DNA from 2 places in the Halomonas sp. KM-1 genome. Region 1 is predicted to be linked to the other one. Evidence: predicted binding sites of a transcription regulator. Region 1 holds the regulator's gene; the other holds the start of a gene.
The links. Region 1 encodes sigma-54, which starts transcription at its own class of promoters, with help from an activator protein. Its sites were predicted from a motif close to TGGCACNNNNNTTGCTNT; they were not measured.

Region 1 (15,997 bases):
ATGCAGGCGCTCGACGCCTTCGATGACGATGTTGTTGCTGCCGTGGCCGCTGATCTTGGCGCCCATCTTGATCAGACACTCGGCCAGATCCACCACCTCGGGCTCCCGGGCCGCGTTCTCCAGAACCGTGGTGCCCTCGGCCAGCGTTGCGGCCATCAGCAGGTTCTCGGTGCCGGTGACGGTCACGGTATCGAAGAAGATGGTGGCGCCCTTGAGCCGGCCGTCGACGCGGGCGCGCACGTAACCGCCTTCGACACGGATCTCCGCCCCCATCGCCTCGAGGCCGCGGATGTGCAGGTCTACCGGACGCGAGCCGATGGCACAGCCGCCCGGCAGCGAGACGTCGGCGTGACCGAAGTGCGCCAACAGAGGCCCGAGCACCAAGATGGAAGCGCGCATCTTCTTGACCAGCTCATAGGGAGCATGGCAATCGCGCACCTGGGAGCCGTCAAGCTGAATGGTCATCTTCTCGCCCATCACCGGCTCGACGCCCATGCGCCCGAGCAGCTCGAGGGTGGTGGTGATGTCCTGAAGATGCGGCAGGTTACCGATGGTCACTGGCTCGTCGGCCAGCAGGGTAGCGCAAAGGATAGGCAGCGCCGCGTTCTTGGCACCGCTGGCCCAGACCTCGCCGTCGACGGGCCCGTTGCCGGTAATGATCAGCTTGTCCATGTATCTCGACCGTCAGGCACCCTGGCCGGGTGAAGCCACGTTCTCAGGCGCACTAGCCCACTGCGCCGGCGTATAGGTCTTGATGCTTACGGCATGTACGGCACCGGAGGCGATCTCTTCGGAGAGCGCTCCATAGATCAGCTGCTGGCGCTTGACCGGGGACAGGCCAGCGAAGACCTCGCCCACGGCGATGACCTGGAAATTGCAGCCCTCGCCCTGGATGTAAAAATCGCAATCCTCGAGGCGCGCCTCGAGCAGCGCCTTGATGTCACTGGGTTGCATGAAAAGCGAAACTCCTGTGGGACGAATGGAGCGGCACGCGGCCCCAAACGGGGCCACGGCCAGGAACAAGAATCCCTACATGGTAAAGAAAAGCATCGCGCTTGGCGATGCCGGGTACAGACCCTGCAGGCCGAGCCCAGCTTTAGGGGGCCAGCGGCAGGAGCTCGTCGAGCCCCGCCACCCGGGTGAGCCGGGCCAGCGGAGCGGAAAGCCGAACCTCGCGAATCTTGACGCCGGCACGGCGAGATTGGCGCGTCCACTCGAGCAGCACGCTCACGGCCGCGCTGCTCACCCGCTCGACGCCGCTCAGATCGAGCACGATGCGGGTTCCGGCGGGCTGCCCAGCGATCCAGGCGCTACCGGCCTCGGCCAGCGGTGCGGCAATGTCGAAATCGACGTCGCCGCTGACGGCCAGCCCTTCCGGGCCAGCCTCGAGCTCAATACCGCCGCGCTCGAGCAGACGGCTCATGCATCACCACCCTGCTCCAGCTCCTCGGTGGCGATTTCCGGCGACCAGGAAGCGATCACCGCATCGTAATCTCGGCCGTGATCACGCATGGCCTGATCGAACTGATTGCGGAAGGTCAGGCCCAGATTGATGCCGTTGACGATGACGTTGACCACCTTCCACTGGCCGTCGGTCAGGCGCAGCGTGTAGCTGACCGGATAGACGGTGCCATCCATCGCCACCACTTCCATGGAGACCGACGCCTGATCCTCGTGGCGCGGCGGACGCTGGCTGTCAAGCACGCGCAGCTCACGATAGTCGAAGGTCACCAGGCCCTTGGTATAGGTATCGATCAGGGTCTGACGAAATACGTTGGCGAAGCGCGAACGCTGCTGAGGGGTGGCATTCTGGAAATAGCGACCCATCACGCTGGCGCCAATGTAGCGAAAATCGGCGATGTCATCGAGGTTCTCGTCCACCAGCGCCTTCAGCTCGTTCATGTTGTCGGCATAGTAATCTCTACGCCCTTCGATCTGTCCCATCAGCTCATCGACGCTGTAGCGGATGACCTGCTCGGGACTGCGCTCGGGCGCCGCCGCTGCGGCCAGGCTGGTGAGCATCAGGCACAGGCCCAGCACTACGCGGTGAAAAAGAGTGAAGGGGGATGTCATCTGAGTCATGGCTGGACCTCATCAAATAAAAGGTAACTCAAGGAATCGCTGCTCAAATCGCCGAGCGAGATGAAGCGCAAGGCGCACGGAGCACAGGAACCGGAGCATATGGGGTATATGTGAGGATTCCGAGCACCGCGCAACGCAGCGATTCGCTCGCACAGGCATTTGAGAAGTAATTCCTCAATCGCTGACCATATTGGACACAAACTGCTGAATCAGTTCCTCCAGTACCAGAGCCGATTGCGTATCGCGGATGGTGTCGCCATCGACGAGCATCTCCGGGTCACCGCCGACGGTGAGTCCGATGTACTGCTCGCCCAGCAGGCCCGCCGTCAGGATGGCTGCCGTGGTATCCCGCGCCAGCCTCCCTTCCAGCTCGGCGTCGAGCTCGAGAATGACCCGGGCATCGTACCAGTCGCGGTCGAGTTCGATGGCAGTGACCCGCCCTACCGTCACCCCCGACATGGTGACTCGTGCACGTGGCTTGAGGCTGCCGATGTTGGCAAAGTTGGCCTCCAGCCGGAAGGTGTCGCCCGGCATGTTGAAGGTCAGCCCGCTGACCCTCAGCCCCAGGAACAGCAACCCCAGGATACCGGCCAGCATGAACAGGCCAACCCCCAGCTCCATTGTCTTACTGCGCTTCATCCTGCCTCTCCATCGCGCGATAGACGCCGCTCAACCATCAGGAAAATCCTCCGAACATCACCGCCGTAAGAACGAAATCGAGGCCCAATACGGCCAGGGACGAGTAGACCACCGTGCGCGTGGTGGCGCGGGATATGCCTTCTGCGGTCGGCACCAGGTCGTAGCCTTGGAACACCGCGATCCAGGTCACCACCAGGGCGAACACCATGCTTTTGATCATGCCGTTGCCGACATCGCCGATGAAGGCGACGCTGGACTGCATGCCGCCCCAGTAGGAGCCCTCGAACACGCCCAGCCACTCGACCCCGACCAGATAGCCGCCGTAGATGCCGATCACGCTGAAACCGATGGTCAGCAGCGGCAGGGCCACGAAGCCGGCCCACAGCCGGGGCGCCACCACCCGGCGCAGCGGATCGACGCCGATCATCTCCATGCTGGTGAGCTGCTCGGTGGCTTTCATCAGGCCGATCTCGGCGGTCAGCGCCGAGCCGGCACGACCGGCGAATAGCAGGGCCGCCACCACCGGTGACAGCTCGCGCAGCAGCGACAGCGCCACCATCTGGCCCAGTGCCTGCTCGGCGCCGAAGTCGACCAGGATGGTATAGCCCTGCAGCGCCAGCACCATGCCGATGAACAGACCGGAAACCAGCACGATGGCGATCGACAGCACGCCGACGAAGTGCATCTGGCGCAACCAGAGATACCAACCCTCGCGGGAAGGGACGCCGACCGCCGACTGGGCCAGGAACAGCCCTGAGCGACCCAGCGCTTCGAGCACGTCGCAGCCGCGACGCCCCAGATTCAAGATGTGTGCGATCACGGGCGCCCCTCCAGATCGAGGATATCGCGGAAGTACTCGGGGGCCGGATAGTGGAAGGGCACGGGGCCGTCCGGCTCGCCGTGCACGAACTGACTGACCCGCCGGTCCTCGTCCACATCCAGGCTGGCGGGAGTACCCTGCGCCATCACCTGACCGTCGGCGATGACATAGACATAGTCGGCGATGGAAAGTGCCTCGGGAATGTCGTGGGACACCACCACGGAGGTCAGCCCCAGCGCGTCGTTGAGGGTCTTGATCAGCTGCACCAGCACGCCCTTGGAGATCGGGTCCTGCCCGACGAAGGGCTCGTCGTAAAGCACTAGGTCGGGGTCCAGCGCAATGGCGCGGGCCAGGGCGACACGGCGGGCCATGCCGCCCGACAGCTCGGAGGGCATCAGCTCACGCGCCCCACGCAGCCCGACGGCCTGCAGCTTCATCAGCACCAGGTCGCGGATCATCGCTTCGGGCAGCTCGGTGTGCACGCGCAGCGGAAACGCCACGTTCTCGAAAACGCTGAGATCGGAGAACAGCGCACCGCTCTGAAACAGCATGCCCATGCGACGGCGCAGGGTGAACAGCGCCTTGCGCGACAGCCCATGCACGTCCTGTCCGTCGATCAGGACGCGACCGACATCGGGCGTGAGCTGGCCGCCGATCAGCTTGAGCAGCGTGGTCTTGCCGGTGCCGCTGGGCCCCATGATGGCGGTGATCCTGCCGCGAGGAATCTGCAGTTCGACGCCGCTGAAGATGGTCTTTTCACCGCGGGAAAAGTGCAGGCCCTTCACCTCCACGAGGGGGGATTCGATCATGCTGCAAGATCCAAGAAAGAATTATCGAACATCGTATCCTAATCATGCCGCCCGGCGCCAGCCTGCACGTCCTGTCGCTTGCACCCGAGCCACCGAAGACGTCTAATGTGCCACCTCGTATCCTAGCTGCGACCCTTCATCATGCTGCTGCCTGCCATCGCGATCGCCCTGGGCCTTGCCGTGCTCGTATGGAGCGCCGACCGCTTCGTCAATGCCGCTGCCGCCACGGCAAGCCGTACCGGGCTGAGCGCCATGCTGATCGGCATGACCGTGGTGGCGTTGGGCACCTCGGCCCCCGAGATGGTGGTGGCGGTGTTTGCCGCCCTGGATGGCCTGCCCGACCTGGCCACGGGCAACGCCCTGGGCTCCAACATCGCCAATATCGGCCTGGTGCTGGGCATCACTGCCCTGGTTCGCCCGATCCCGATACGCTTTTCCATGGTGCGGCGTGAATTGCCCCTGCTGCTGGGCGCCACCGGCCTGGCCGGCTATGCCCTGGCCAACGGTATCCTGGGGCGCTTCGATGCGCTGTTCCTGGGCCTGCTGCTGATCTTCAGCCTGTGGTGGCTGCTGCGTGCCGATACCCCCGATGCTCCGGCGGACGACGACATCCCCGAAATGACCCTCAGGCGCGCCTTGCTGTGGCTGGCTTTCACTCTCATCCTGCTAGCACTCGGCTCGCGCACCCTGGTGTGGGGTGCCAGCGAGCTGGCCCGCGGCCTGGGTATCAGCGAACTGATCATCGGCCTCACCGTGGTGGCAATAGGCACCAGCCTGCCTGAACTCGCGGCCTGCATTGCCAGTGCCATCAAGCGACATCACGACCTGGCCATCGGCAACGTGATCGGCTCCAACCTGTTCAACCTGTTGGCCGTGCTGCCGATTCCCGGCCTGTTGGCGCCTGGCCCGATCGACCCCGCCGCCGCCAACCGAGACTTTCCGATCATGCTGCTGCTGACCCTCGGCATGGGCATGCTCCTGCTGTGGTTCCGCCACGGCCGGCTCGGGCGGCTGCCCGGCATGCTCTTCCTGGGCATCTATCTGGTCTATCTGACCTGGCTGGCCGCGGCAACCAGCGGTGCCACTTGAGCGATTCCCCGCAAAGGACAACAATCAGCGCATGACCAACGACACCTCAACGCCGACAATCGAGAACGTCCCAGCGGAAGGGGACTCGCCCATGCGGGCTAGCGCCCGTCGCACCCTGCAGATCGAGGAGCAGGCCATTGCCGCGCTGGCCGGACGGCTCGACAGCCACTTCGACCGCGCCTGCGAGCTGATGCTCGCCTGCCAGGGCCGCGTCGTGGTAACCGGCATGGGCAAATCCGGTCACATTGCCGGCAAGATTGCCGCCACCCTGGCCAGCACCGGAACCCCCGCCTTCTTCGTACACCCCGGCGAAGCCAGCCATGGCGACCTGGGCATGATCACCCCGGGCGACGTGGTGCTGGCCCTGTCGAATTCTGGTGAGACGGCGGAAGTCACCGCCCTGCTACCACTGCTCAAGCGCATCGGCACACCGCTGGTGAGCATGACGGGACGCCCCGACTCGACACTCGCACGCCACGCCGATGCCCACCTCGACGCCGGGGTCGAACGCGAGGCATGCCCGCTCGACCTGGCACCGACCGCCTCCACCACCGCCGCCCTGGCACTGGGCGATGCGCTGGCGGTGGCGCTGCTCGAGGCACGCGGTTTCACCGCCGAGGACTTCGCCCTCTCCCACCCCGGCGGCAGCCTGGGCAAGCGCCTGCTGCTGCGGGTTGGCGATCTGATGCATCAGGGCGACCGGCTGCCCCGCGTGCCGCTGGGCAGCCCGCTGCGCGACGCCCTGCTCGAGATCACCCGCCAGGGACTCGGCTTCACCTGCGTCGTCGACGAGCAGAATCGTCTGATCGGTGTCTATACCGACGGCGATCTGCGCCGCACCCTCGATCAGCACCAGGATCTCAGCCGGCTGACGGTGGACGACGTCATGACCCGTCCCGGCAAGCGCATCAGCGCCGACCTACTGGCGGCCGAAGCGGTGCGCATGATGGAAGACAACCTGATCACGGCGCTGGCCGTGGTCGATGACGATGGTCACCCGATCGGTGCCCTGCACATGCACGACCTGCTGCGAAGCGGCGTGATCTGAATTCACTCTGACAAGGAGAGCCCATGGCGCTCGCCACCTCGACCCTCGACCCGCGTCTGCTCGACCGCTTGCGCAAGATCCGCCTGCTCGCCCTGGACGTGGATGGCGTGCTCACCGACGGTCGGCTTTATTTCCAGGCCGACGGCGTGGAGATCAAGGCGTTCCACACTCAGGACGGCCTGGGCATCAAGCTGCTGCGCCGCGCCGGGCTACAGGTCGCCTTCATCACTGGCAGGGAGTCACCCATGGTCAGCCATCGCGCCGCCGCACTGGGCGTCGATCATGTCTTTCAGGGCTGCGAAGACAAGCTCACCACTCTCCGCGAACTCTGCAATCGCAAAGGCATCGAGCTCGAGCAGGTCGCCTTCTGCGGCGATGACCTGCCCGACCTGGCGCCCATCCAGCGCGCAGGTGTCGGCATTACCGTGCCCGGCGCCCCGCCCTACATCCGCGCCCTAGCCGATCACGTGACCGAGCGCAGCGGCGGCCATGGCGCAGTGCGCGAGATCTGCGACCTGCTGCTCGAGGCGCAGGGACATCGCGACGCCCTGATCGACACCTACATGCACGGCAAGCGCTGAGGTCGCCCCGCCGATGCTGCGTCGTCTGCCGCGCCCCTCGTTCCGTACCTGGCTGTTTCTGCTGCTGCTGGCTCTGGGCGGCCTGATCACCTGGCTGGACCCATGGCGGCCCCCACCCCCCGGCCCGGTACCCACCGACGAAGCCGGCGAGCCCGACTACTTCCTGGAGCAGGCCCGCCTGACACGCTTCGATTTCGAAGGCCGCGCTCATCAGCGGCTGGAGAGCCCGCGCCTGGTACACACCCCCCACGACGACGTGACACGTGCCGTCACGCCGCTGGCGCACCTGATCGACCGCGAAGGACGACAGTGGGTGGCGAACAGCCAGGAGGGGCGGCTCGGCCCGGGCGGCAACCCGCTGACCTTGACCGGCGACGCACGGCTCTTCGCCCCCGAGGAGCGCTGGCAACTCGATACCGAGGTGCTGCACTACGACGCCAATGTCGGACACGCCTGGAGCGATACGCCGGCGCTGCTGCAGCAACCGCCGCAGCACATGCGCGGCGAACGCTTCGACGTCTGGATCCATGACAACCGGGCACGATTGACCGACAATGTGCGCGGCTATCATCCCCCGGAAGGCGCTCAGCCGGGACAGGCCGACCCCGTCACCCTGGAGGAACTCACGCCATGAAGCGACGCAAGCTTCCAACGCCACGCATGCTGCTCACCCTGGCATTGATCGGCCTGGCATGGAGCCCTGCCGCGAGCATGGCCCAACAGCGCGACGCCGACCAGCCCATCCATATCGAGGCCGACCGGCTCGATCTCGACGATGTCGCCGGCACGGCGGTCTACACCGGCGACGTGGACATTCGCCAGGGCACCATGCGTATCACCGGCGACCGCGTCGAGCTCCGGCGCAACGCGGCCGGAGAGTTGTCACGCGCCACGGCCCGCGGCGAGCGCGCCTACCTAGAACAGCAGCCCGACCCCGATCAGCCCGTGGTCCGCGGCTGGGGACGTACCGTCATCTATCACGCGGCCGAACGCCGCGTCGAACTGATCGACCGCGCCGAACTGCACCAGGGGGGGGACACCTTCGATGGGGGCTATCTCGAGTACTTCCTCGACCGTCGCGTGGTTCAGGCCCGCGCCGAGAGCGAAGGCGTCGAAGGACGCCAGCGTATCCGCATGACCCTGCAACCGGAGCGCTGAGATGGCGATGAAGACCCTGCACGCCCGTCACCTGGCGAAAAGCTACAAGCGCCGGCGCGTGGTGCACGACATCAGTCTCTCCATCGAACAGGGCTGCGTTGTGGGGCTGCTCGGCCCCAACGGTGCCGGCAAGACCACCTCGTTCTACATGATCGTGGGGCTGGTCAAGGCCGATGCCGGCAACGTCTGCATCGACGATCTCGACCTCTCCAAGAGCGCCATGCACGAGCGCGCCAAGGCGGGCATCGGCTATCTGCCTCAGGAAGCTTCGATCTTCCGCAAGCTCTCGGTGGCCGACAACATCATGGCAATCCTGGAAACACGCAAGGACCTGGATCGTCAGGGGCGTCAGCAGCGCCTGGAGCAGCTGCTGGAGGACTTTCACGTCACCCACATCCGCGACAACCTGGGCATGAGCCTGTCCGGGGGTGAGCGGCGGCGAGTGGAAATCGCCCGGGCGCTGGCCACCGAGCCGGCCTTCATTCTGCTGGACGAGCCCTTTGCCGGGGTCGACCCGATCTCGGTGGGCGAGATCAAGGGCATCATCCGCCAGCTGAAGGCCCGCGACATCGGCGTGCTGATCACCGATCACAACGTTCGCGAGACGCTGGATATCTGCGATTCGGCCTACATTGTCGGCGACGGCCAGATCATCGCGGAAGGTGACGCCGAAGCCATCCTGGCCAACCGACGCGTGCGCGAAGTCTATCTCGGTGAAGACTTCCGCCTTTAGTGCGCCATGTCCATAGCGCATTCCGCTCTGACAAGCAAGAACCTGATCTTAAATTAAAACCTTCTAACAGGCATGAATATTGCCGATGGCATGCTTATTGCAGCCTTGAGCTCTTGCAAGTGATCCTCGGCCAGTCTAGGGTAGAGTCTTTCCGGCAAATGAGCCCATTATTCTCATGGCCATGAAAGCATCATTGCAACTGCGAGTCGGCACTCAGCTGACCATGACACCACAGCTACAGCAGGCCATCGCGCTGCTGCAGCTCTCCACCCTGGACTTGCGCCAGGAGATCCAGCAAGCTCTCGAGTCCAATCCCATGCTGGAGCTCGACGACGGCTTCGGCGAACAGGCCGTCAGCGACCCCCAGAGCGACGACTGGGCCAGCGAAATTCCCGGTGAGCTCTCCACCGACAGCGACTGGACGGATACCTATCCCGATCATGGCAGCGGCACCGCCGGCGCCACCGGTGAAGGCCCCGACTTCGAACGCCAGGCCTCTGGGCAGACGCTGGCCGGCCACCTGATGTGGCAGTTGGCGATGATCGATGTGAACGAGCGTCAGCGCCAGATTGCCGAGAGCCTGATCGATGCCGTGGACGGCACCGGCTACCTGACCCAGCCGCTGGAAGAGATCCGCGACGGCCTGCGGCGCCAGGGCCTCGAGGGGTTGCCCACCCGCGAGGTCGAGCAGGTGCTGCTGCGCCTGCAGCAGTTCGAACCCACCGGTGTCTTCGCCCGGGATCTACGCGAATGCCTGATGCTGCAGCTCGCCACCCTGCCTGACGACACTCCCCTGCTGCCCCAGGCACGCCGCCTGGTGCGCCAGTTTCTCGAGGCCTTGGCCGCCGACGACCGCCGCCTGCTCAAGCGCCGCCTGAGCCTGGACGACGAGGCCCTCGACGACGCCATTGCTCTGGTACGCTCCCTGAACCCCCGCCCCGGCAGCGACTATGCCGAGGTCGGCAGCAACTACATCACCCCCGACCTGGTCGCCTATCACGACGAGTCCGGCTGGCGCGTGGAGCTCAATGCCGAAGCGCTGCCACGGCTGCGCATCCAGCCCGACTACGTCGCCCTGGTGCGGCGCGCCGACAAGAGCCAGGACAACCAGTTTCTCAAGGACCACCTTCAGGAAGCTCGCTGGCTGATGAAGAGCCTGGCCAGCCGTAACGACACCCTGCTGCGGGTGGGGCGCGAGATCATGGCCCGCCAGATCGACTTCCTGGAGCAGGGCGAGGAGGCGATGAAGCCCCTGGTGCTGGCCGACATCGCCCAGGCCGTGGAGATGCACGAGTCGACCATATCGCGGGTGACGACGCAGAAGTTCATCCACACGCCGCGCGGCGTATTCGAACTGAAGTATTTCTTCTCCAGCCATGTCGGCGGCAACGGCGAGGGAGACGCTCACTCCAGCACCGCGATTCGCGCCCGCATTCGCAAGCTGATCGCCGACGAGCCACCGCGCAAGCCGCTCTCGGACAGCCGCCTGGTGGAGCTGCTGGCCGACGACGGCATTCAGGTGGCGCGCCGCACCGTGGCCAAGTATCGTGAAGCGCTGGGGATACCCTCCTCGAGCGAACGCAAGCGCTTTCGTTGAAGTCGAAACGCAGCGTTGACAGCGGACAAGAGCGTCGTTCGGAGGGGTTTGCAAGGAGGCAAAAAGGGTTACAATCAAACCACCACTCGAAGGACGAAGGAGCTTGTCATGCAAGTCAACATCACCGGCCATCATGTTGAACTGACCAATTCCCTGCGTGACTACGTGAGCGAGAAGCTTAGCCGCGTCCAACGGCACTACGACAACATCACCAACGTCCAGGTCACCCTGTCCATCGAGAAGGAGCGCCAACAGGCCGCCTGCACGCTGCATGCCGCCGGTGCCGACCTGCATGCCGAAGCCTCCGACCCGGACATGTACGCCGCCATTGATGCGCTGACCGACAAGCTCGACCGCCAATTGGTCAAGCACAAGGAAAAGGCCCAGGCCCGCGCCCAGGGCGCCGGCATTCGCTGAGTTGCCATGACACTGGAAACCATACTGCCCCCTGAACGCGCGCTGTTCGACGTTCCCGGGGGCAGCAAGAAGAGGGTGCTGGAGTTTTTCAGCACCTTCATTGCGCAGAACACCCCGAGCCTCGATAGCCAGGAGGTCTTCGGCCGATTGATCGGCCGTGAGCGACTGGGCAGCACCGGCATCGGCAATGGCGTCGCCATTCCGCATGCGCGAAGCCCGCACTGCCACAGCCCAGTCGCCGCCTTCCTCAAGCTGGCCGAGCCCATCGATTTCGACGCCATCGACGGCGAACCGGTCGACTTGGTCTTCGTGCTGCTGGTACCCGAGGAGGCCGACGATACGCATCTGTCGCTGCTGAGCCAGGTAGCCGGCGTGATGAACGATGCCGAGACCCGTTCACGGCTGCGCAAGTGCGAAAGCCAGCGCGAACTTCACGAGCGTCTGATCGACGCCATCCGACGACAGTCTTCGGCCTGACCGCTACCCCTTGCCGCTCGGCCAGCCCCTGATCAGGAGAAACGTAATGCAGCTTGTGATCATCAGCGGCCGCTCAGGCTCCGGCAAGTCGATCGCACTGCAGGCGCTCGAAGACATCGGCTACTACGCCATCGACAACCTTCCGGCGATGCTGCTCGGCTCGCTGGTCGACGAGCTGCGCGGCTCACCCACGGCACAGCAGTGCATCGCCGTAAGCATCGATGCGCGCAATCTTCCTCACGCGCTGGAACGGTTCCCCAGGCTGCTGGAGGAGCTGCGCGCCAAGCAGGTCGACTGTCAGATCGTCTACCTCACCACCGATGCGCGGATCCTGATCGAGCGCTACTCCGCCACCCGGCGCCGGCACCCGCTGACCCGAGACAGGGACATGACCCTGAGCGAAGCCATCGAAACGGAAGACACGACACTGAGCGAGATTCGCAACCTCGCCGACCTGATCATCGATACGTCGCGGCTTTCGGTGCACGATCTGCGTGGGCGCATCACCGAGCAGGTGGCCAGCCATCGTGCCGACCAGCTGACCCTCACGGTGGAGTCGTTCGGTTTCAAGGGTGGCGTACCGCTCGACGCTGACATCGTGTTCGACGCCCGCTGTCTGCCCAATCCGTACTGGGACCCGCGCTTGCGTGCGGCGACCGGTCGCGAAGCGAGTATCGTGGAGTTCCTCGAACAGTATCCGCTGGTTCACCAGATGCACGAGGACATCGTCGCCTGGGTAGAACGCTGGCTGCCGGCCTATCGCGACAGCCATCGTAGCTACCTCACGGTGGCCATCGGCTGCACCGGCGGCCAGCATCGCTCGGTGTATCTGGCCGAACGTCTCGCCCGACACCTCGCCCAGCAGCAGCCCGACGTGCGTCTGCGCCACCGCGAACTCGGCATTCATATACCGGTCACTGCCACGCAGGAGACGACCGCAGCGCCATCCGAACGCAAGGAAACCTGAGCGTGCCCAGCCGCAAGCTGACCCTGACCAACAAACGCGGCCTCCATGCACGTGCTGCCACCAAGCTGGTTCAGTGCTGCCAGCCCTTCGATGCACGCGTGTTCGTCTGCCGGGGAGCCCAGCAGGCCGACGCCACCAACATCATGGCCCTGCTGATGCTTGGCGCTCCCTGCGGCACTGAACTCGATATCAGCGCCGAGGGAACGGATGCGGAAGCGGTACTCGAAGCCATCGAGGCTCTATTCGAGGCCCGCTTCGATGAGGATCTTTAGGAATGGCCTATAGGCGGCTCAGCCTCCGGCAACGGTCATCTCGTCGATCAGCCAGCTACCGGTGTGAATGCTGCCGCGGGTGTCGATGTCGCTGCCCACGGCCTGCAAGCCCTTGAACATCGCCTCGAGATTGCCGGCGATGGTGAACTCCTCGACCGGGTATTGGATCTCGCCGTTCTCGACCCAGAAGCCGGCCGCGCCGCGGGAGTAATCACCGGTCACGCCGTTCACCCCCTGCCCCATCAGCTCGGTCACCAGCACCCCACGTCCCATGCGGGCGAGCAGCTCCTCACGCGACGCCAACGGTGCCGCGATTCGCAGATTGCGGGCGCCTCCGGCATTGCCCGTGGTCTGCAGGCCCAGGCGCCGTGCGCTGTAGGCCGACAGCATGTAGCTGGCCAGACGCCCCTCTTCGATGAAAACGTTGTCGCGGGTCTGCACGCCGTCGTTGTCGAACGGGGAACTGGCCATGGCACCGCGCTCCATGGGCCGCTCGCCCAGCGTGAACCAGTCGGGAAACAGCCTGTCTCCCAACCGATCGCACAAAAACGACGCCTGACGATAGAGCGAACCGCCGGCGATGGAGCTCATCAAATGACCGACGAGACCGCTGGCGACGGTGGCATCGAACATCACCGGCAGGCGCCCGGTGGCGGGTCGACGCGCCCCCAGTCGCTGCAGGGTGCGCTCGGCTGCCTTCCTGCCCACTGCCCCGGCGTCCCGCAGCTCATGCGGATTGCGCGCACTGGTGTAGTCGTAGTCGCGCTGCATGCCGTTCGCGTCCTCGGCGATCAACATGCAGGAGAGCGAGTGACGGCTACCGCGCTGGCTGCCGAGAAAACCATGACTGTTGGCGTAGACCCTTACTCCTTCGCCACTGGAGAGCGAGGCGCCCTCCGATTGGCGTATGCCCGCCTCGGCGCGACCCGCTGCTTCGCAGGCCAGCGCCAGCTCGATGGCCTGTTCGGTGGTGAGCGGCCAGGGGTGGTGCACATCCAGGTCGGGCAGCTCGGTAGCCATCAGCTCGGCGTCGGCCAGCCCTGCCGCGGGGTCCTCACCGGTGTAGAGGGCAATGGCCATGGCCTTCTCCACGACCTCGCGGATCGACGCCTCGCCGGCATCGGTGGAGGAAGCGCTGCCCTTGTGGCCACGCAGGTAGACGGTAACGGCGATACCCTGGTCGCGGGAAAGTTCGACGGATTCCACCTCGCCTTCGCGCACGCTGATGCCGATACCCTGGTCGACGCTGGCCCCCATCTCACAGGCATCGGCTCCCAGGTGTCGCGCCAGCGCCAGCGCCTGCTCGGCACGCGACTCCAGCAGCGCCTGCTGGGCGGCGGCATCGAAAGCCTTGCTCATGTTCATCTCCCTCATCCACCGGCAGCGCCGGTATCCGTTCGTGTCTGTTCCCGCCGCGGCGCGACGGGCTGATATACTGCGGTCATTCGACCCTATTCATCACCCGATGGCCAGCCCGAGGCCGGCCCTCTCATCACTTGGATGCGGCATGACCCAGGACATTCCCACTCTCTCCGGCGAAAGCTCCGACGAACGGCCCAGCAAGTCTCAGCTCAAGCGCGAAATGCATGCGCTGCAGGCCCTGGGCGAACAGATCATCGCCATGACGCCGACCGAGCGCGCCCGCTTCCCGCTGTCCGAGGACATGCTTGCCGCCGTCGAGGAAACCTCCCGCATCCGCTCTCACGAAGGACGCCGGCGCCACATGCAGTACGTCGGCAAGCTGATGCGGCGCGAAGACCTCGAGGCGATCCAGGCGGTGTTCGACCAGATCGAACAGGAGCAACGTCATCGCGACCTGGCCTTCCATCGCCTCGAGAAGTGGCGCGACCGCCTCATCGAGGAGGGCGACGATGCCGTCGAGGCCTTCATCGAGGAGCATCCCGAGGTCGACCGTCAGGCCCTGCGCCAGCTGATCCGCAACGCCAAGAGCGAGCGTGAGCGGGGCAAACCCCCGGCCAATGCGCGCAAGCTGTTCCGACTCATCCGCGAGACAGCGGGGCTTTAAACCTCTCGCCGCTCGGGACTGGTCAGGCGGCAGGCACGTTCTTTCATGAAGCGGTGCCGCCGACGGTGAGCTCATCAAGCTTCAAGGTGGGCTGACCCACGCCCACCGGCACGCCCTGCCCCTCCTTGCCGCATACCCCGATGCCGGTGTCGAGTTCCAGATCGTGGCCGATCATCGATACCCGCCCCATCGCCTCCGGCCCGTTGCCGATCAGGGTCGCCCCCTTGACCGGCGCGGTGATTTTGCCGTCCTCGATCAGGTAGGCCTCGCTCGCCGAGAACACGAACTTGCCCGACGTGATGTCCACCTGGCCACCGCCGAAGCTGACCGCGTAGATACCGCGGCGGACGCTGGCGATGATCTCCGCCGGGTCGTCCTGACCGGCCAGCATGTAGGTGTTTGTCATACGCGGCATCGGCATGTGCGCGAACGACTCGCGACGGGCGTTGCCGGTGGGCTGCATGCCCATCAGTCGGGCGTTGAGCTTGTCCTGCATGTAGCCGGTGAGGATGCCATCTTCGATCAGCGGGGTGTACTGACCCGGCGTGCCTTCGTCGTCCACGCTCATGGAACCGCGGCGGTCGGCCAGGGTGGCATCGTCCACCACCGTGACCCCGGGGGCTGCCACACGCTGACCCAAGCGCCCGGCAAATGCCGAGCTGCCCTTGCGGTTGAAGTCACCCTCGAGACCATGGCCTACCGCTTCGTGCAACAGGATGCCGGGCCAGCCGGGTGCGAGCACCACCGGCATCTGTCCGGCGGGGGCGTCCACCGCCTCCAGATTCACCAAGGCCTGGCGTACCGCCTCCTTGGCAAAGCGTTCGGCGGCGCTATCGTCACGCAGACGGGACATGGCGTAGCGCCCACCGCCACCGGCGCTGCCGCGCTCGCGTCGGCCGTTCTTGACGGCGATGACGCTGACGTTGAAGCGCACCAGCGGGCGCACGTCCGCCGCCAGGGTGCCGTCGCTGGCACGTACCAGCACGACTTCGTGAACGCCGGTCAGGGAGGCGCTGACCTGGGTAATGGCGGGGTCGGCGGCGCGCGCCACACGGTCGGCCTGCTTGAGCAGCGCGATCTTGTCCTCGGCGGAGAGGCCCGCCAGCGGATCGACCGTGGCATAGCGCAGCTCTGCGCCGGTCGCGATGCGCGGCGCGAGCGACAGGCTGGCACCGCTGCGCACGATGCCGGACGCCGTGCGGCCAGTTTCCGCCAGGGCATCGGCGGTAATCTGGTTGGAATAGGCGAAGCCGGTCTTCTCGCCGGCCATGGCGCGCACACC
Region 2 (15,997 bases), on a different contig from region 1:
TTGATCTTATGTGGCGCACGCAGGCCCTTGTAGCGGTGCTCCAGCCGGATCGCCATGCCCACGCTGTCTTGCACGCCGTAGCGGCACCAGGTGCTGCCCACGCAGGATTTCACCGTACGCAGCGATTTGCCATAGGCGTGGCCGGTCTCGAAGCCGGCTTCGATCAGCTCGCCCCAGATGGCCGGCAGGTCCTCCAGGCGCGCGCCGAACAGATCGATGCGCTGGCCGCCGGTCACTTTGGTGTAGAGGTTGTACTTCTGCGCCACCTGGCCCAGCACCACCAGCTTGTCGGGGGTGATCTCCCCGCCGGCGATGCGCGGCACCACCGAGTAGGTGCCGTTCTTCTGCATGTTGGCCATGAAGGTGTCGTTGGTGTCCTGCAGCGGGATGTGGGCCGCGTCGGTGATCGGCTCGTTGAAGCAGGAAGCGAGAATCGAGGCCACCGCCGGCTTGCAGATGTCGCAGCCAAGGCCGTGGCCCACCTTGGAACCGTGCTTCTCCATCAGCTCGCTGAAGGTCTTGATGCCCTCCACCCGGACGATGTCGTAGAGCTCCTGGCGGGTGTAGTGGAAGTGTTCGCAGATCGACTTGTCGACCTCCACGCCACGGCTCTCGAGTTCGTGATCCACCAGGGTCTTGAGCAGGGCGGCACAGCCGCCGCAGCCGGTGCTGGCCTTGGTGGCGCCCTTCACCGCGCCGAGGTCCACCGCGCCGCCGTCGATGGAGGCGCATACATCCGCCTTGGTGACGTTGTGGCACGAGCAGATCATCGCGGTGTCCGGCAGGGCGTCCGGCCCCAACGCAGGGGCGGCGCTGCTGCCGGCCGGCAGGATCAGCGAGGCCGGGTCCTCGGGCAGTTCGATGCGGTTGGCGTAGTACTGCAGCAGGGTGTCGTAGTAGCTGTTGTCGCCCACCAGCATGGCACCGACCAGGCGCTTGCCGTCGCTGGAGACCACCAGCTTGCGGTACTGCTGCTTGAGCGGGTCGAGAAAACGGAACTGGCGTGCTCCGGGTGTACGGTCGCCGTGGGCGTCGCCGATGGAGCCCACGTCGACGCCCATCAGCTTGAGCTTGGTGCTCATGTCGGCGCCCTTGAAGGGCTCATTGCCTTCAAGCAGCGTGACGGCGGCGGCCTTGGCCATCTGGTAGCCGGGGGCGACCAGGCCGAAGATGCTGTTGTTCCACAGCGCCACTTCGCCGACGGCCAGGATGGCCGGGTCGCTGGTCAGGCAGTTGTCGTCGATCACCACGCCGCCGCGCTCGCCGATCTCCAGGCCGCAGTCGCGGGCCAGCTCGTCGCGGGGGCGAATGCCGGCGGAAAAGACGATGAGGTCGGTTTCCAGCACTTTTTCGTCCTGGAACACCATGCGGTGGCGGCTGCGTTCGCCGTCGACGATCTCCTGGGTGGCGCGGCCGGTGAGCACCTGCACGCCCAGCGATTCGATCTTCTCGCGCAGCAACTCGCCGCCTTCGGTGTCCACCTGCATCGGCATCAGCCGCGGGGCGAACTCCACCACGGCGGTGTCGAGGTTGAGCCCGCGCAGGGCGTTGGCGGCTTCCAGGCCGAGCAGGCCACCGCCCACCACCACACCGGTGGCGGCGTTTTCGGCGGCTTCGCGAATGGCGTCGAGGTCCTCCAGAGTGCGGTAGACCAGACAGCCTTCACGGTCGTTGCCGGGAATCGGCGGCACGAAGGGGTAGGAGCCGGTGGCCAGCACCAGGCGGTCGTAGGGGTAGCGGTCCTGATCGGTGACCACTTCGCCCTTGTCGCGGTCGATGGTAGTCACCGCTTCGGAAAGGCGCAGCTCGATGCCGTGCTCGGCGTAGTAGTCGGCGGTGGAGAGCGCGAGCGAGGCGGCGTCACGCCCGCTGAAGTACTCGGAGAGGTGCACGCGGTCGTAGGCCAGGTGACGCTCTTCGCCGAACACGGTGATGGCGTAGCGTTCGGTGGCACCGCGCTCGACCAACTGCTCGACCAGGTGGTGGCCGACCATGCCGTTGCCGATGACGATCAGTTGCGGTTTGACGGGCGTGTTCATGCGGCCTCCTTCGCGGGGCGTTGCGGTGATTCGTTCAATGCGTCGTCGAGCCGGGCCTGGGCGTCGGCGGCGCCGAGCAGTAGGGCGGCGCGGCAGTCGCTGAGGTCGCACCCAGCCAGGGCCTGCTCGAAGTACCAGGGGCCGGAGGCGGTGTCGCCGTAGAGCACGGCGCCTTCCAGGCGGCCGTCACGCAGCAGCAGGCGGCGATAGTCGCCCTGCTGAGGGTCGCGATAGCTGAGCACTTCGTGTTCGGGCTCGGGTTCGGTGGGGCCGAAGGCGTAGAGCGAGATACCGCTGACCTTGAGCTTGGTGGCGGTCGGTTTCTCGACGTAGCCCTGGGCACTCTCGGCGCTCTCTGCACTAGCGCGGCAGAGCTTGTCGGTGAGCACTTCGACCTGCCGCCAGATCGGCTCGACCAGGCCGTAGAGATTGCCGAGGTGCTCGCAGCATTCGCCCAGGGCGTGAATGGTCGGGTCGCTGGTGGTGAGCCACTCGTCGACCACGATGCCGCGGTTGACCTCGAGCTCGGCCACCCGGCCAAGCTCGACCTGAGGCACGATGCCGATGGCCACTACCACGCAGTCGGCGGCCAGGCGGGTGCCGTCGGCGAGCAGGGCGGCGCACACCTGGCCCTCGGCGTCGGCTTCCAGGCGCTCGAGCTGGGCGTCGGTATGAATGTCGAGCCCGCGACCGCGCAGCTCGCTTTCGAGCAGGCGAGCGGCGGTGAGGTCGAGCTGGCGGTTCATCAGGCGGTCTTCGCGCTGCAGCAGGCTCACCTGCATGCCGCGTTTGCGCAGCCCTTCTGCCGCTTCCAGGCCGAGCAGGCCGCCGCCGATCACCACGGCGTTGCGGCCGGTGGCGGCGGCGCGGGCCAGGGCGTCGGCGTCGTGCAGGTCGCGGAACACGTGTACACCGCCGAGTTCGAGCCCCGGCACCGGCGGGCGGGCCGGGGTGGAGCCGGTGGCCAGCACCAGGCGGTCGTAGTCGAGTCGGCGACCGGCATCGGTGGTAAGCGTGCGTGCATCGCGGTCGATGTTTTCCACCCGTTCGCCCAGCACCAGCTCGATGCCCTGCTCGGCGTACCACTCGGCGCTGCGCAGGGTCAGGGCATCACGCTCCATTTCGCCGGCCAGCAGCGGTGAGAGCAGGATGCGGTTGTAGGCCGGTGCGGTTTCGGCACCGATCACGGTGATCGCGGGCCGCTCGGGCCGAGCGAGCAGCGCTTCGACCAGGCGGTGGCCGGCCATACCGTTGCCGACGATGACCAGACGGTCGGTTGTCGATGTCTCGGGATGTCGCTGTGGCATGCGAACACCTCCTTTCGCTGCGCTTGTCGTGGTGGTTGCCCAGTGGCTGGGCACAAACGCAACGACGCCTCGGCGCGGCCCCTGTCGATGCGAAGATCGAACCGGGTGCGCAGAGACGTCGTTGTCGCTTGCTGTGTGTGGCGACCTTCTTTGATCGCCGTTTGTCCATCAGTTTCAAGAAGCCGGCCAGGATGTGCCTGGCGGATGATTTTCTCTTCTATTTCATTGAGCTGGGGTAGGGCGGGAGGGCCGGTATGGGCATTGGCCCATACCGGCCGTGCACATCAATGGTGCGTTGCGGCATCGAAATGCACAGGGCTGTAGCACGCGGCGAGTTCGCCGGGCGAGAAGCGTCCCCCTTGAGCTTCCAGCTGTCGGGCGATGGGCTCGGCGAAGTGCAGCGCATCCTGCGGGGTGGGGCGCAGCATGCCGGCACCGTAGAGGCGCTGCCGAATGGGCGCGGCGTTGAGTTCGAGCGACTCCAGATGCCGTACCGAATGGTCCAGGTAGGGCGGCAGGGCGAGCCATGCCAGCGCCTGATGTCGGTTCTCCGGCGAGGCGGCCAGCCATTCGCTGGCCGCTACCAGGGCGCGCAGCAGGGCCGCCAGGGTGGCCGGGTAGTGCTCGGCCCAGGAGCGGGTCACGCCAAGCACTTTCTCCGGGTGGTCGGGCCATAGCTGGTCACCGGTGGCCACCAGCCGTCCGGCGCCGCAGTGCCGGGCCAGGGTGCCCCAGGGCTCGCCGGCGCAGAAGCCGTCGATCTCTCCGCTGCGCAACGCTTCCACCATACGCGGCGGCGGCAGGGCCACCAGCTCCACGTGGCGTTCGGGATCGATGTCGCCGAGGGTCAGCCATTCGCGTAGCTGATAGTGCTGGCAGGAGTAGGGATAGACCATGGCCAGGCGGGGGCGCTTGCCGCTGCCAGGGCCGCGCAACCAGTTGCCCAGTGCCAGGGCGCTGACGACCGGGGCGTCGCCCAGCGTCGCTCCGCTGGCCTCGCTGAGTGCCGTGGAAAGCGTCACGGTGTTGCCGTTACGGCTGAGCAGCAGCGGGGCCAGGGTGTCGCAGGGCGCCCGGCCCAGCCCCAGGCTCATGGCCAGCGGCATGGGGGCGAGCATCTGGGCGCCGTCGAGCAGGCCGGCAGCGACCTTGTCGCGCAGGGTGGCCCAGGCGTTCTCCCGCGAGAGGGAGACGTCGAGCCCCTGGTCGGCGAAGCAGCCGCGTTCGCGCGCGACGATCAGCAGAGCGGCATCGAGCAGCGGCACGAAGCCGAGGGTGATGCGTGCCAGTTCCGGCGAGGTGGCGTGATGGTGCGGGTGGCTCATGAGCGGGGACCCCGTTTGTCGGCGGTTCGCCCCTGGGGCGATGTCAGGTTCAGGCGCTCGAGAACGTCGATGACGCTGTCGGCGACTTCGGCGATGCGTTGGCCGCGGTCCATGGCCAGCTTGCGCAGCATGCGGTAGGCCTGCTCCTCGTCGCAGGATTGATGCTTCATCAACAGGCCCTTGGCACGCTCGATGCGCTTGCGTTCGGCCAGTTGGTTGCGTGCCTTGTCGAGCTCCTGGCGCATGCTGTGGAAGGCGTCGAAGCGGGCAATGGCCACCTCGACGATGGCCTTGACCCGCTCGGGCACCAAGCCGTCGACCACGTAGGCGCTGACCCCGGCCTTGAGCGCGGCCTGCAGCATGTCGGAGTCGTGCTGGTCGGCGAAGAACACCACCGGTCGCGGGTTCTCGCGGTTGAGCAGGGCCATGCTCTCCAGGGTGTCGCGGTCGGGGCTCTCCATGTCGATGATCACCACGTCGGGCTGGTGACGCGCGACCATCTCGTTGAGGCTGGCGGGGCTCGTCAGCCGGCAGATGACCCGGTGCCCCTCGGCCATCAGCGCTTCCTCGACCATGGCGGCGCGTACTACCTCGTCGTCGACCAGCAGGATGTTCAGGGGTGGGGGCATAGGCGTCGCTCGTGTCTGGCTATCGTATTCGGCTCGGGTTTGACCAAGGCGCTATGGCTAACGCCAAGCAATAAACATTCCAGTTGCGCTTTTTCACGCCCATGATCGCGCTCGGCGTCACTCTCCTGGTGAGTAAAAGGCCGCACAGCGGCACCGGCATGGGCCGCTCGGCACCAGCCTGGTGCATGGCCGGGCCGGGGCGCCGGGTCATGGTGCGAAGCAGCATGAAACAAGTCCCTGGGCGTTAAGGCAAAGCGTGACATCTGCCTGAAAGGGGATGGTTATTCTCGCCATGGCACGCTTTCTGCTTGATACACATCAGTAAATATCGACATGGGCGCACCGTCAGCGCCCGAGCGGCAACGACGCCCGCCAAACCTTCCCTCAGCAAGATCCCGGGGAAGAGTTGGCGGGCGTCGTCGTTTCGAGATCGTCGTTTCAAGAGTGCTCCAGAGGAGATCGACATGCGCGAGGCCCGAACCACCTGCCCCTACTGCGGCGTTGGCTGTGGCGTGGTGGCCAGCGTCGAGAAGAACGAGATCGTCGACGTGCAGGGCGACCCGCAGCACCCCGCCAACTTCGGTCGTTTGTGCGTGAAGGGCTCGGCCCTGCACGAGACGCTGGGTCATGGCGGTCGTCTGACCCGGCCCATCGTCGACGGTGTGGAGAGCGATTGGGATACCGCGCTGGATGCGGTGGCCAGCCGCCTGCGGAAGGTGCGTGACGCTCACGGCCCCGAGGCACTTGCTGCCTACCTTTCCGGGCAGCTGCTCACCGAGGACTATTACGTCGCCAACAAGCTGTTCAAGGGCTTTCTCGGTACGCCGCACCTGGATACCAATTCGCGCCTGTGCATGGCCTCGGCGGTGGCGGCCCACAAGCGCGCCTTCGGCGCCGACGCGGTGCCGTGCTGCTACGAAGATCTCGAAGAGGCCGAGCTGGTGGTGCTGGTAGGCTCCAACCTGGCCTGGAACCATCCGGTGCTCTATCAGCGTCTCAAGGTGGCCAAGCAGCGCAATCCGCTGCTGCGGGTGGTGGTGATCGACCCGCGGGTGACCGATACCTGCGAGCTCGCCGACCTCTACCTGGGGCTCAAGCCGGGCAGCGACGCCCGCCTGTTCACCGGGCTGCTGGCATGGATGGCTGCGCGCAACAAGCTCGACCGGGTGTATCTGGAGGCGCATACCCAGGGCTTCGAGGAGGCGCTTGCCGCGGCGCGGGAGCAGGAGGCCGGTGTGGAAGCCATCGCCGCCGACTGCGACCTGGATGCGGAACGTCTGGAGACCTTCTTCTACTGGTTCGCCAGCCACCTGCATGTGGTCACCCTGTTCTCCCAGGGGGTGAACCAGTCGAGCAGCGGTACCGACAAGGGCAACGCCATCATCAACTGCCACCTGGCCGGCGGCAAGATCGGCCTGCCGGGGGCGGGACCGTTCTCGATCACCGGCCAGCCCAACGCCATGGGCGGGCGTGAGGTGGGCGGGCTGGCCAACCAGCTGGCCGCCCACATGGATTACGACACCCCCGGCGCGCGGGACCGCGTGACGCGCTTCTGGGCTACCGAAGGGCTGGTGCCGTGCCTGCCCGAAGGACCGGGGCACAAGGCGGTGGCGCTGTTCGAAGCGATCGAGCGCGGCGAGGTGCAGGCGCTGTGGATCATGGCCACCAACCCGGCGGTGAGCCTGCCGCGCACCGACCGCGTGCGGGCGGCGCTGGCGAAATGCCCGCTGGTGATCGTCTCCGACTGCATGGCCAATGCCGATCTGCTGGCCTATGCCGACATCGTGCTGCCGGCTTCGAGCTGGTCGGAGAAGGATGGCACGGTGACCAACTCCGAGCGGCGCATCTCGCGCCAGCGCGGTATCCTGCCGCCACCGGGTGAGGCCCGGCACGACTGGTGGGCGCTGTGCGAGGTGGCCAAGCGGCTGGGCTTCGGCGAGGCCTTCGGCTACACCCACCCCAGCGAGATCTTCGACGAGCACGCCCGGCTCTCCGGCTTCGAGAACGGCGAGGGGCCGGGTGAGCGGCGCCGGCTGTTCGACATCTCCGGTCTGGCCGGGCTCGACCGCGCCGCCTACGATGCTTTAGAGCCGATCCAGTGGCCGGTCAATGTCGCTGCCCCCCGCGGCACCGCGCGGCTGTTCACCGACGGCCGCTTCGCCACGCCCGATGGGCTGGCGCGGATGGTAGCGGTGCGTTCGCGTGCGCCCGCCCAAGAGCTGGACGCGGCGCGCCCGCTGCGGCTCAATACTGGGCGCATTCGCGACCAGTGGCACACCATGACCCGTACCGCCCGCTCGCCGCGGCTGATGAACCACCGTGCCGAGCCGTTCATCGAGATCGCCCCGGAAGATGCCGCTGCGCTGGGGGTGGAAGAGCAGGGTCTGGCCTGCCTGCAGGGCGTCGGCGGTCGCTATGTCGGCCGCGTGCGGGTGTCGCGCGGGCAGCGCCGCGGCGAGGTGTTCGTGCCGATGCACTGGAACGGTTACTTCAGCGGCTCGGCCTTTTCCGGAGCGCTGATCGATAACCATGTCGACCCGGTTTCCGGCCAGCCGGAATCCAAGCACGGGGCGGTGGCGCTGGCGCCGCTGCCGGTGGAGTGGGAGGCCACCCTGCTGGTGGCGGACGACCTGGGTGTGGCCGAATCGCGCTGGTGCGACCGCAGCCAGTACTGGGCGCGGATTCCGCTGGGCGCCGCTCAGCGCTGGCAGCTGGCCGGCGGAGAACCAGCTAGCGCCAACGGCAGGATTGAAAGCGCCCGCGGCGAAGTCGAGAGCGCCCGCGGCGAAGTCGAGAGCGCCCGCGGCGAGATGGCCCGCGGCGAAATGGAAACCGCCTCGCCGGAGTGGCTGAGCTGGCTCGAGGCGACCCTGCCGGTGCCGCCCACCTTGTGGTGCACCGACCCGGCTAGCGGGCGCCTGCGTGCCGCGGGGGTCGATGACGCCGGGCGCCTGCGCTGGTGGTTCATGTCGGGGCCGCCCAAGGAGCTGCCCAACCTGGCCTGGCTCGCCGAGCGTTTCGGCGAAGCAGCAAGTGGCGAGAGCATGGCCGCCGAGCACCGCCGCCGCCTGCTGGCCGGCTGCGACGATGGCGCCGCCAACCAGGGGCCGGTGGTGTGTAGCTGCCATCAGGTGGGTCAACGCGCTATCCTAGGAGCCATCCGTGAAGGCGACGACAGCGTCGAGGCGCTGGGCGCCCGGCTAGCCTGTGGCACCCAGTGCGGAAGCTGCATTCCCGAGCTGAAATCGCTGATCGAAGAGGAGAAGGCCCATGCGCTCGCTGAGCCAATTGAAGACCCTGCTGTCGCCTGAGGCCTGGCTCAAGGCGCTGCTGCCGAAAACGCTGGGTCAGGCGGCACTGTCGCGCCTGCACGGCCTCGGCCATATCGTGCGCTCGCCGTTCGGCGGGTCGCGCTCCACGCCGGCGCCCACCGTGACCTTGGACGGTGAGTGTCGTGCCGGCTGCGTCTACCTGGTGGGGGCGGGCAGCGGTGACGTCGAGCTGCTAACGCTGAAGGCCGCGCGCCTGCTGCAGCAAGCCGATGCGGTGGTCTACGACCGCCTGGTGGGCGACGACGTGCTGGCGTTGATTCCCGCCGGCCACGAGCGCTACTACGTGGGCAAGGAGCGCGGCCACCACAGTGTGCCCCAGGCCGAGATCGGCGCGCTGCTGGTGAAGCTGGCACAGGAAGGTAAATCGGTGGTGCGACTGAAGGGCGGCGATCCCGGCGTGTTCGGTCGCATGGGCGAGGAGCTCGCTGCGCTGGCGGAGGGCGGCATTCAGGCCGAGATCGTGCCGGGCATCACCGCCGCCTCGGCGGCGGCGGCCGGTATGGGCATTCCGCTCACCGACCGCGCCCACGCCCAGCAGCTGCGCTTCATCACCGCCCAGCTGTGCCGCAAGGACGGCGAGCCCGACTGGGCCACCCTGGCGCGCCAGGACGAGACGCTGATCTTCTACATGGGGCTGACCAAGGTCGAGGCTATTTGCGCCGGGCTGCGGCGCAACGGGCTGCCCGACGACTGGCCGATCATGCTGGTGGCCAACGCCAGCCTGCCCGAACAGGCCTCGCTGGTGGGCACCCTGGCCGACATGCCCGCCAAACTGGCCGCCTCGCCGCTGCCTTCGCCCTGCCTGATCGTGGTCGGCAGCGTGGTGCGCATGACCGAGACGACCCCCGCCGCCGGAGACAAGGCTCTGGCAGCGCCGCCGACACCGTAACGCTCGTCACTCAAGAACACGCTCGCAGCTTCTGCTTATTAGGCGCAGCACGCTGAAGAGAGCTAGGCTGATTCTCGACCTCGACGCAGTCGGGCTGGATGCCCTCTCTTACGGCAAGGAGTTGCCATGCAGGAAATCGAGCGGAACGAGAGTGCGCTCTCACGTTTCACCCGACGCACGCTGATCGTCATCGGGCTTGCCAGCCTGGTGGCGGTGCTGCTGTTCTTCGCCAGTCAACTCATCGATGTGATGCTGCTGGTCTTTGCCAGCATTCTGGTTGCCGTGTCCATCGACGGTGCGGTGCGGCTGTGTCAGCGCTATCTGCCCTTGAGTCGACCCTGGGCGCTGTTGCTGGCGCTGCTCATGATCTGCCTGAGCATGGTGGGCTTGGGAGCTCTGATCGGCCCACGTATCGGCGAGCAGCTGCCGCAACTGGTGGCTGAACTGCCCCAGGCGTTCCAGCAGTTCCTGAACAACTTCCGTGAGCTGCCCGGCATCGAAACGGCGATGGCGGAAGTGGAGGAGCCGGCGCAACTGATCGGCGAGCCCGTCATCGACTATTTCACCAATTTCTTTGCCACCACCTTCGGCGCCATTGCCAGCTTCTTCCTGATCTTGCTGATCGGCTTCTATTTGGTGCTCAGCCCGGCCAAGTACATCGGCAACGTGTTGCTGCTGTGCCCGCCCGCAAAACGCGACCGGCTGGCCCAGGTGCTGTGCATGCAGGGCAGGGCACTGCGCCTGTGGCTGCTGAGCCGGCTCGTCTCGATGGTGTTCGTGGGCGTTTCCGTGGCGTTGGGGCTGGTCCTGCTCGGCGTGCCCATGGCTGGCGCCCTGGGCCTGGTGGCGGGGCTGTTCACCTTCATTCCCTACCTGGGGCCGATCATCGGTGCCATCCCGACGATCCTGATCGCCTTTCTCGAATCGCCCCAACTGGCGCTGTATGCCCTGATTCTCTATTTCGTGGTCGAGACCCTGGAGTCGAACCTGGTGATGCCGCTGGCCGCCAAGGGGCTGGTGCGACTGCCACCCGCCTATACCGTCATCGTGCAGCTGGCCGGGGCGGCCGTGGCCGGTGTGGCCGGCGTGATTCTCTCGACGCCCCTTGCGGTGGTTGCCGTGGTCACGCTGCAGGCGCTCTACATCAACGACGTGCTGGGGGACGACATCGAGGTTCTCGGCGGGCGCTAGAGGGCGGCCGGCTCACGCCTATCCCCCTCGACCGGTATCGTCGTGCAGTGAGACGGCCTCGCGTACGGTCTGGTGCACGATGAGGCGCAGTTCGTCATCGTCCCAGGGCTTGGTCAGGAACTTGTACACGGCGCCCTCGTTGATGGCTTCGGTGACCGTTTTCAGGTCGGTATAGCCGGAGAGCAGGATCTGCAGCGTTCGCGGGTAGAGTGCCTTGATGCGCTTGAGAAACTCCGTGCCGTTCATCTCGGGCATGCGCTGGTCGCTGATGACCAGGGCAACCTCCTCGGTGGCCAGCAGCTCGAAGGCCTGCTGGGCGCTGCTAGCGGTCAGGATGCGGTAGCCCTCGCGGCGCAGTGTGCGGGTCAGGGCGCGCAGGACGTTGATCTCATCGTCGACCAGCAGGATCGTCGGGGTCGAGGCGTCGGGCTGGGCAAGGTCGGTCTCGTGAGCCCTCGCGTTATGTTCTCTCATGAACGCGACCAGATCGTCGAAGGGCATGGGGCGAGCGAAGTAGAAGCCTTGGAAGAGATCGCACCAGAGCCTGCTGAGATAGGCATGGTGAGCCTGCGTCTCGACCCCCTCGGCGATGACCTTGAGCTGCAGGCGGTTGGCCATGGCGATGATGCCCTGGACGATGGCGGCATCGCGATGGTCGCTGATCACATCCTTGATGAAGGAGCGGTCGATCTTGATCTTGTCGATGGGCAGATGCTTGAGATAGCTCAGGCTGGAAAAGCCGGTACCGAAGTCGTCGATGACCACGCCGATACCATGCTGGCGCAGGGCGGACAGGGTCTCGATGGCCTTGTCGGTGCTGTCCATCAGGATGTTCTCGGTGAGCTCCAGCTCCAGCAGGGCGGCCGGCAGGCCGGTCTCTTCCAGCATGGCCAGCACGGCCTCGACGAACCCGCTGCGATGGAACTGCGTCGGCGAAAGGTTGACCGCCATCGGGAGCTGCCCCAACCCCATGTCCATGAGGCGGCGATTGTCCTGGCAGGCGGTGCGCACGACCCAGTCGTTGATGGCGACGATCTGGCCGGTTTCCTCGGCCAGGCCGATGAATTCTCCCGGCGGGATGAAACCACGCTCGGGATGGTGCCAGCGAATCAGCGCCTCGTAGCCGACCACGCGGCTGCTGGCACCGTGGAACTGCGGCTGATAGTGCAGCTCGAACTGACCCTCGTCGATGGCGCGCTGCAGGGCGCTGCGCAAGGCAACGCGATGGCTGACTCTGTCATCGAGCTCGCGCGAGAACCAGTAGTAGGTGTTGCGGCCGCGGCGCTTGGCCTGGTACATCGCCAGATCGGCCTGCTGAATGAGCTGGTCGGGTGCACCGCTGCCATCGTGCAGGGCGATGCCGATGCTGGCGGTGAGATGCAGCTCGCGCTGGTCGATGAGATAGGGGCGGGCGACGGCTGTGAGCAGGCGTTCGACGATGGCGATGATGTCGTCCGGTTCGGGCAGCATCACGATGAAGGCATCGCCGCCAATGCGCGCCACGGTATCGCTGCGGCGCACCTGCTGCACCAGTCTGGCGGCAACTTCGATCAGGATGCGATCGCCCTGCTCGTGACCCAGGCTGTCGTTGATCGACTGAAAATCGTCCAGGTCGAGGTAGAGCAGGGCGATACGCTGCGGCTGCCCCGGCGAGGGCGTGCAGCTCTGGCGCAGGCGCCGCTCCAGATAGTGGCGATTGGCCAGGCCGGTGAGAACGTCGTGGTCGGCATGATAGGCCAGCCGCGATTCGTACTCCCGCTCCGCCGAGATGTCGTTGAGGATGCCGATGTAGTGGCTGATCTGCTGCGTATCGTCCCTCACCGGAGAAATGTGTAGATCGTTCCAGAAGGGCGAGCCATCCTTACGATAGTTGCACAGGGTCATGTGGAAATCGCGCTGTGCGTCGAGCTCGCGACGAATGCGCTGACCCAGGGCAGGGTCGGGCTGGTCGCCCTGCAGAAAGCGGCAGTTACGCCCCATGACCTCGTCGCGGCTGTAGCCGGTGATGCGTTCGAACGCGGCATTGACGTAGACGATGGGCAGGTCGGGCGCGCGGGCATCGGCAATGACCACGCCGTTGACGCTGGATTCGATGCCTCGCTCGAGGATGCGCAGCTTTACATCGGCTTTCTTGCGCTGGCCGATGTCCTGGAAATAGATCGCCAGCCCCTCTTCGTTGGGGTGGACGTTCACCTCCACCCACAGATCGAGCTTGGCATAATAGGCCTCGAAGCTGGCCGGTACCGACTCGTCGAAGGCGCGACGATACTCCGTTTCGAAGCGGGTGCCCTTGACATCGGGAAAGGCGTCCCACAGCAGCTGGCCGACCAACGCTTCCCGAGGGCTTCCGATGATGCGCTCAGCCGCCGGATTGACGTTGGTGATGCACCACTCCTTGTCCACCTTGATGAAGCCATCGGTGATGCTTTCCAGTAGGCGATTCAGGCGCGCCTCGAGGCGCTTGCACTGCTCCTGGCAGCTTGCAAGCTGAAGCTCGAGAGCGTTACTCATCGTCCTTGTCCTCGCGATACACCAGGATCGTGTAGCGCTGATTCTCGGCTTCTTCGAGCAACATCAGCTTCTCGATCAGGTGGGCCGTGAGCTCCTTGCCCTCATGCAGCAGCAGCATGCCGCTGGTGGAACGAATGTCCTGAGCGAGTACCATCCTGGGCTGAAGCTGGCGGGTTTCCAGTGCCGTCACTGGGCGGCCATGGCTTTCGAGGTCGGGCGCCTTGTCCTGGCACAGGGCAATGAAAGCCCGGCACAGGCTGGGGTCGTAGAGGCGCCCGCTGAACTTGCGCAGCAGTTCCAGCGCACGTGGGCGAGTCACCTGCTGCGGCAGGATCATGCCGCGCTGCAGCTCGATGAAGTCGACGGCGAGCCCCAGCAGGCGGGAGCCATAGGGAATGGCTTCGCCCTGCAGTCGGTCGGGAAAGCCATTGCCGTTCCAGTGCTCTCGGTGATGGCGAATCAGCCGTGCTGTCCCTTCCATGTGCTCCAGGGACATCAGCAGGTTTTCCCCGGTGGTCGGGTAACGGCGATAGAGTTCGCGCTGCTCGCCCGTGAGCTGCTCGGCGGGGGAAGCGATCATGCGGTCGCTCCAGGCCAGCTTGCCCAAGTTATAGAGGGCAGCGGCCAGTTCCAGTTCATGCTGCAGCTTTTCGTCCAGGCCGTGCTCTGTGGCGAAGGCTTGTACCAGGGCGCCTACCTTGGCATTGGTTTGATAGCGCGGCGGGAAACGCTGACTGAGCAGTGACGAGAAGACCTTGGTGGCCGTCACGTAGCTCTTGCGCAGCTCCTGGAAGGCCACTTCCAGCATGTCGGAGGTCTGCTTGAGCTCCTGGGTACGCGCTTCGACGCGCTGCTCCAGCGTCGCGTTGAGCGCGGCGAGCTCCTGGTTTTGAGTTCGCGTGAGTGCTTCCAGCCGCTTTCTCTCACTCTCGGCGTGCTGATGCTGAAGGGCCTGACGCAGGGTCAGGCGTAGCCCATCGTCGTCCCAGGGCTTGGCCAGATAGCCATAGATGTGACCGTCGTTGATGGCACGCACGGTAGCGGCCAGATCGCTCTGACCGGTGAGCAACAGGCGCTGACAGTTCGGCCATTGCTGGCGAACCCGTGTACACAGCTCGGCGCCGTCCATGTCGGGCATCAGGAAGTCGCAGAGCAGTAGATCGATCGGTTCGCGTTCGAGTATCGCCAGGGCGGAAGGGCCATTTTCTGCGGTGTGCAATACATACCCTTCATGACGCAGCACTCGGGAGAGCGAGGCGAGCACATTGGGTTCATCGTCGACCAGCAGCAGCCTGGCGGGTACGGGTTCCTGTGCCACGTCTTCCATGCAGCTTCCTCCCATCCTGGTGAGAACTGTGCCGAAACGGCTTTATTAACACTTATCGGCAGATGAAGAGGAAGCTTTAGGAAATTCAGCCCGGGAGGTGCTCGAGAATGGTATCGACGCTGCTCTTGTCGATCACGCCACGTTCGGTATCGATGCCTACGTAGCTGACGACACCATCCTCGGCGATCAGCGCGAAGCGCAGGCTGCGGATGCCCATGCCGGCGCCGCTGGCGTCTTTCTCCATGCCCAGGGCACGGGTCAGCTCGGCATTGCCGTCGGCCAGCATCAGAATCGCCTGGGCGTTCTGATCCTTCTGCCAGGCGCGCATCACGAAGGCGTCGTTGACCGACATGCAGGCCAGCGTATCCACTTTTTCCAGCACCTTGTCGGCCTTGATCACGAAGCCTGGCATGTGGGTATTCGAACAGCCCGGCGTGAAGGCCCCGGGTACGCCGAACAGCACCACGCGCTTGCCGCTGAAGATGTCGCCGGTGGAGATATCCTCGGGGCCGTCGGGGCCGATGGTCTTGATCGTTACGTCGGGGATCTTGTCGCCTACCGAAATGGGCATGGGCAGCTCCTTGTCTGGGGATGGGGTCTTGGCATCGCCTGGATACTGTAGAGCAATTCCTGGATCAGGGTCGTTGCCGAATGTAGCGAGTTTCAACTGCCCTGATAGGCATCGAAGACTTCCTGGCCGGTCATGTTGTGGGTCTCGTTGGCAAAACGGTAGTACTCGGGTTTCTGGTCGATGAAGATCTGGGTGTCGAAGGTCCAGGCTTCGCCGCCATCCACCAGGCCTACCGGAACGGCATAGTGATCGCCGGTCTTCAGCCGGTAGAAGAGGTGGGTGCCGCAGCGCTTGCAGAAACCTCGCTCCGCCCAGTCCGACGAGGGATAGACGGTGACGTTCTCCTCGCCTTCGATCTCGATGTCGCTGACCGACTCCAACGCCAGCAGCGGCCCGCCGCCCCAGGTGCGGCACATGCTGCAGTGGCAGGCGCCGACATTCTGCTTATGGGCGGCCACCGCCACGTTGACGGCACCGCACAGGCAGCTGCCGCGCGCGTTCATTCCATCCATCATCCATTTTCTCCTGCGTTACACGACGGAAAGGGTTACCGACTCCAGCAGTGTAGCCATACCGGCGCCAGGCCACTCGTCTCCTTTTCAAACTGTATGGATGGATATCCAACGCTGCCTGACCAGAGGCGAGGGAGCGATGTTTGCTACGGTGTGTAGAGTCAAATGACGTCAGGGAGACGGCACATTGCAGCGACGCAAGAAGCTCAAATGGATAGGAGCCACTGCACTGACGGTTGCGTTACTCTTCGCGATCGGTGCGGTCATGATGTCCAACCTCACCCCCAAGCCCAAACGTTTGGTCGAGCCGATAGTGATCGATCATGGCCTCGACGACCCACGCTTCATGCGGTCGTTGGGACAG

Region 2: a site for sigma-54 is predicted at 5,594-5,611, ahead of B8115_RS19140 (nitrate reductase). Genes of this name have one in related genera too.

What each region holds. Positions count from the first base shown of each region.
Region 1 is NZ_BAEU01000141.1:55,316-71,312, forward strand. Features, by position in the region: gene murA (UDP-N-acetylglucosamine 1-carboxyvinyltransferase) at 1-672, opposite strand, end outside; gene B8115_RS17680 (BolA family protein) at 685-954, opposite strand; gene B8115_RS17685 (lipid asymmetry maintenance protein MlaB) at 1,097-1,423, opposite strand; gene B8115_RS17690 (ABC transporter substrate-binding protein) at 1,420-2,082, opposite strand; gene mlaD (outer membrane lipid asymmetry maintenance protein MlaD) at 2,257-2,721, opposite strand; gene mlaE (lipid asymmetry maintenance ABC transporter permease subunit MlaE) at 2,759-3,541, opposite strand; gene B8115_RS17705 (ABC transporter ATP-binding protein) at 3,538-4,350, opposite strand; gene B8115_RS17710 (calcium/sodium antiporter) at 4,492-5,439, shown strand; gene B8115_RS17715 (KpsF/GutQ family sugar-phosphate isomerase) at 5,531-6,487, shown strand; gene B8115_RS17720 (HAD family hydrolase) at 6,511-7,068, shown strand; gene lptC (LPS export ABC transporter periplasmic protein LptC) at 7,082-7,702, shown strand; gene lptA (lipopolysaccharide transport periplasmic protein LptA) at 7,699-8,226, shown strand; gene lptB (LPS export ABC transporter ATP-binding protein) at 8,234-8,959, shown strand; gene B8115_RS17740 (RNA polymerase factor sigma-54) at 9,135-10,556, shown strand; gene hpf (ribosome hibernation-promoting factor, HPF/YfiA family) at 10,665-10,973, shown strand; gene ptsN (PTS IIA-like nitrogen regulatory protein PtsN) at 10,980-11,450, shown strand; gene rapZ (RNase adapter RapZ) at 11,497-12,417, shown strand; gene B8115_RS17760 (HPr family phosphocarrier protein) at 12,420-12,689, shown strand; gene pmbA (metalloprotease PmbA) at 12,708-14,048, opposite strand; gene yjgA (ribosome biogenesis factor YjgA) at 14,197-14,715, shown strand; gene tldD (metalloprotease TldD) at 14,759-15,997, opposite strand, start outside.
Region 2 is NZ_BAEU01000149.1:43,369-59,365, reverse strand. Features, by position in the region: gene nirB (nitrite reductase large subunit NirB) at 1-2,039, opposite strand, end outside; gene B8115_RS19155 (NAD(P)/FAD-dependent oxidoreductase) at 2,036-3,346, opposite strand; gene B8115_RS19150 (CmpA/NrtA family ABC transporter substrate-binding protein) at 3,631-4,671, opposite strand; gene B8115_RS19145 (ANTAR domain-containing response regulator) at 4,668-5,300, opposite strand; gene B8115_RS19140 (nitrate reductase) at 5,765-8,611, shown strand; gene cobA (uroporphyrinogen-III C-methyltransferase) at 8,571-9,521, shown strand; gene B8115_RS19130 (AI-2E family transporter) at 9,648-10,712, shown strand; gene B8115_RS19125 (EAL domain-containing protein) at 10,731-13,223, opposite strand; gene B8115_RS19120 (HD domain-containing phosphohydrolase) at 13,216-14,550, opposite strand; gene B8115_RS19115 (peroxiredoxin) at 14,636-15,121, opposite strand; gene B8115_RS19110 (GFA family protein) at 15,214-15,633, opposite strand; gene B8115_RS19105 (phosphatidylserine/phosphatidylglycerophosphate/cardiolipin synthase family protein) at 15,821-15,997, shown strand, end outside.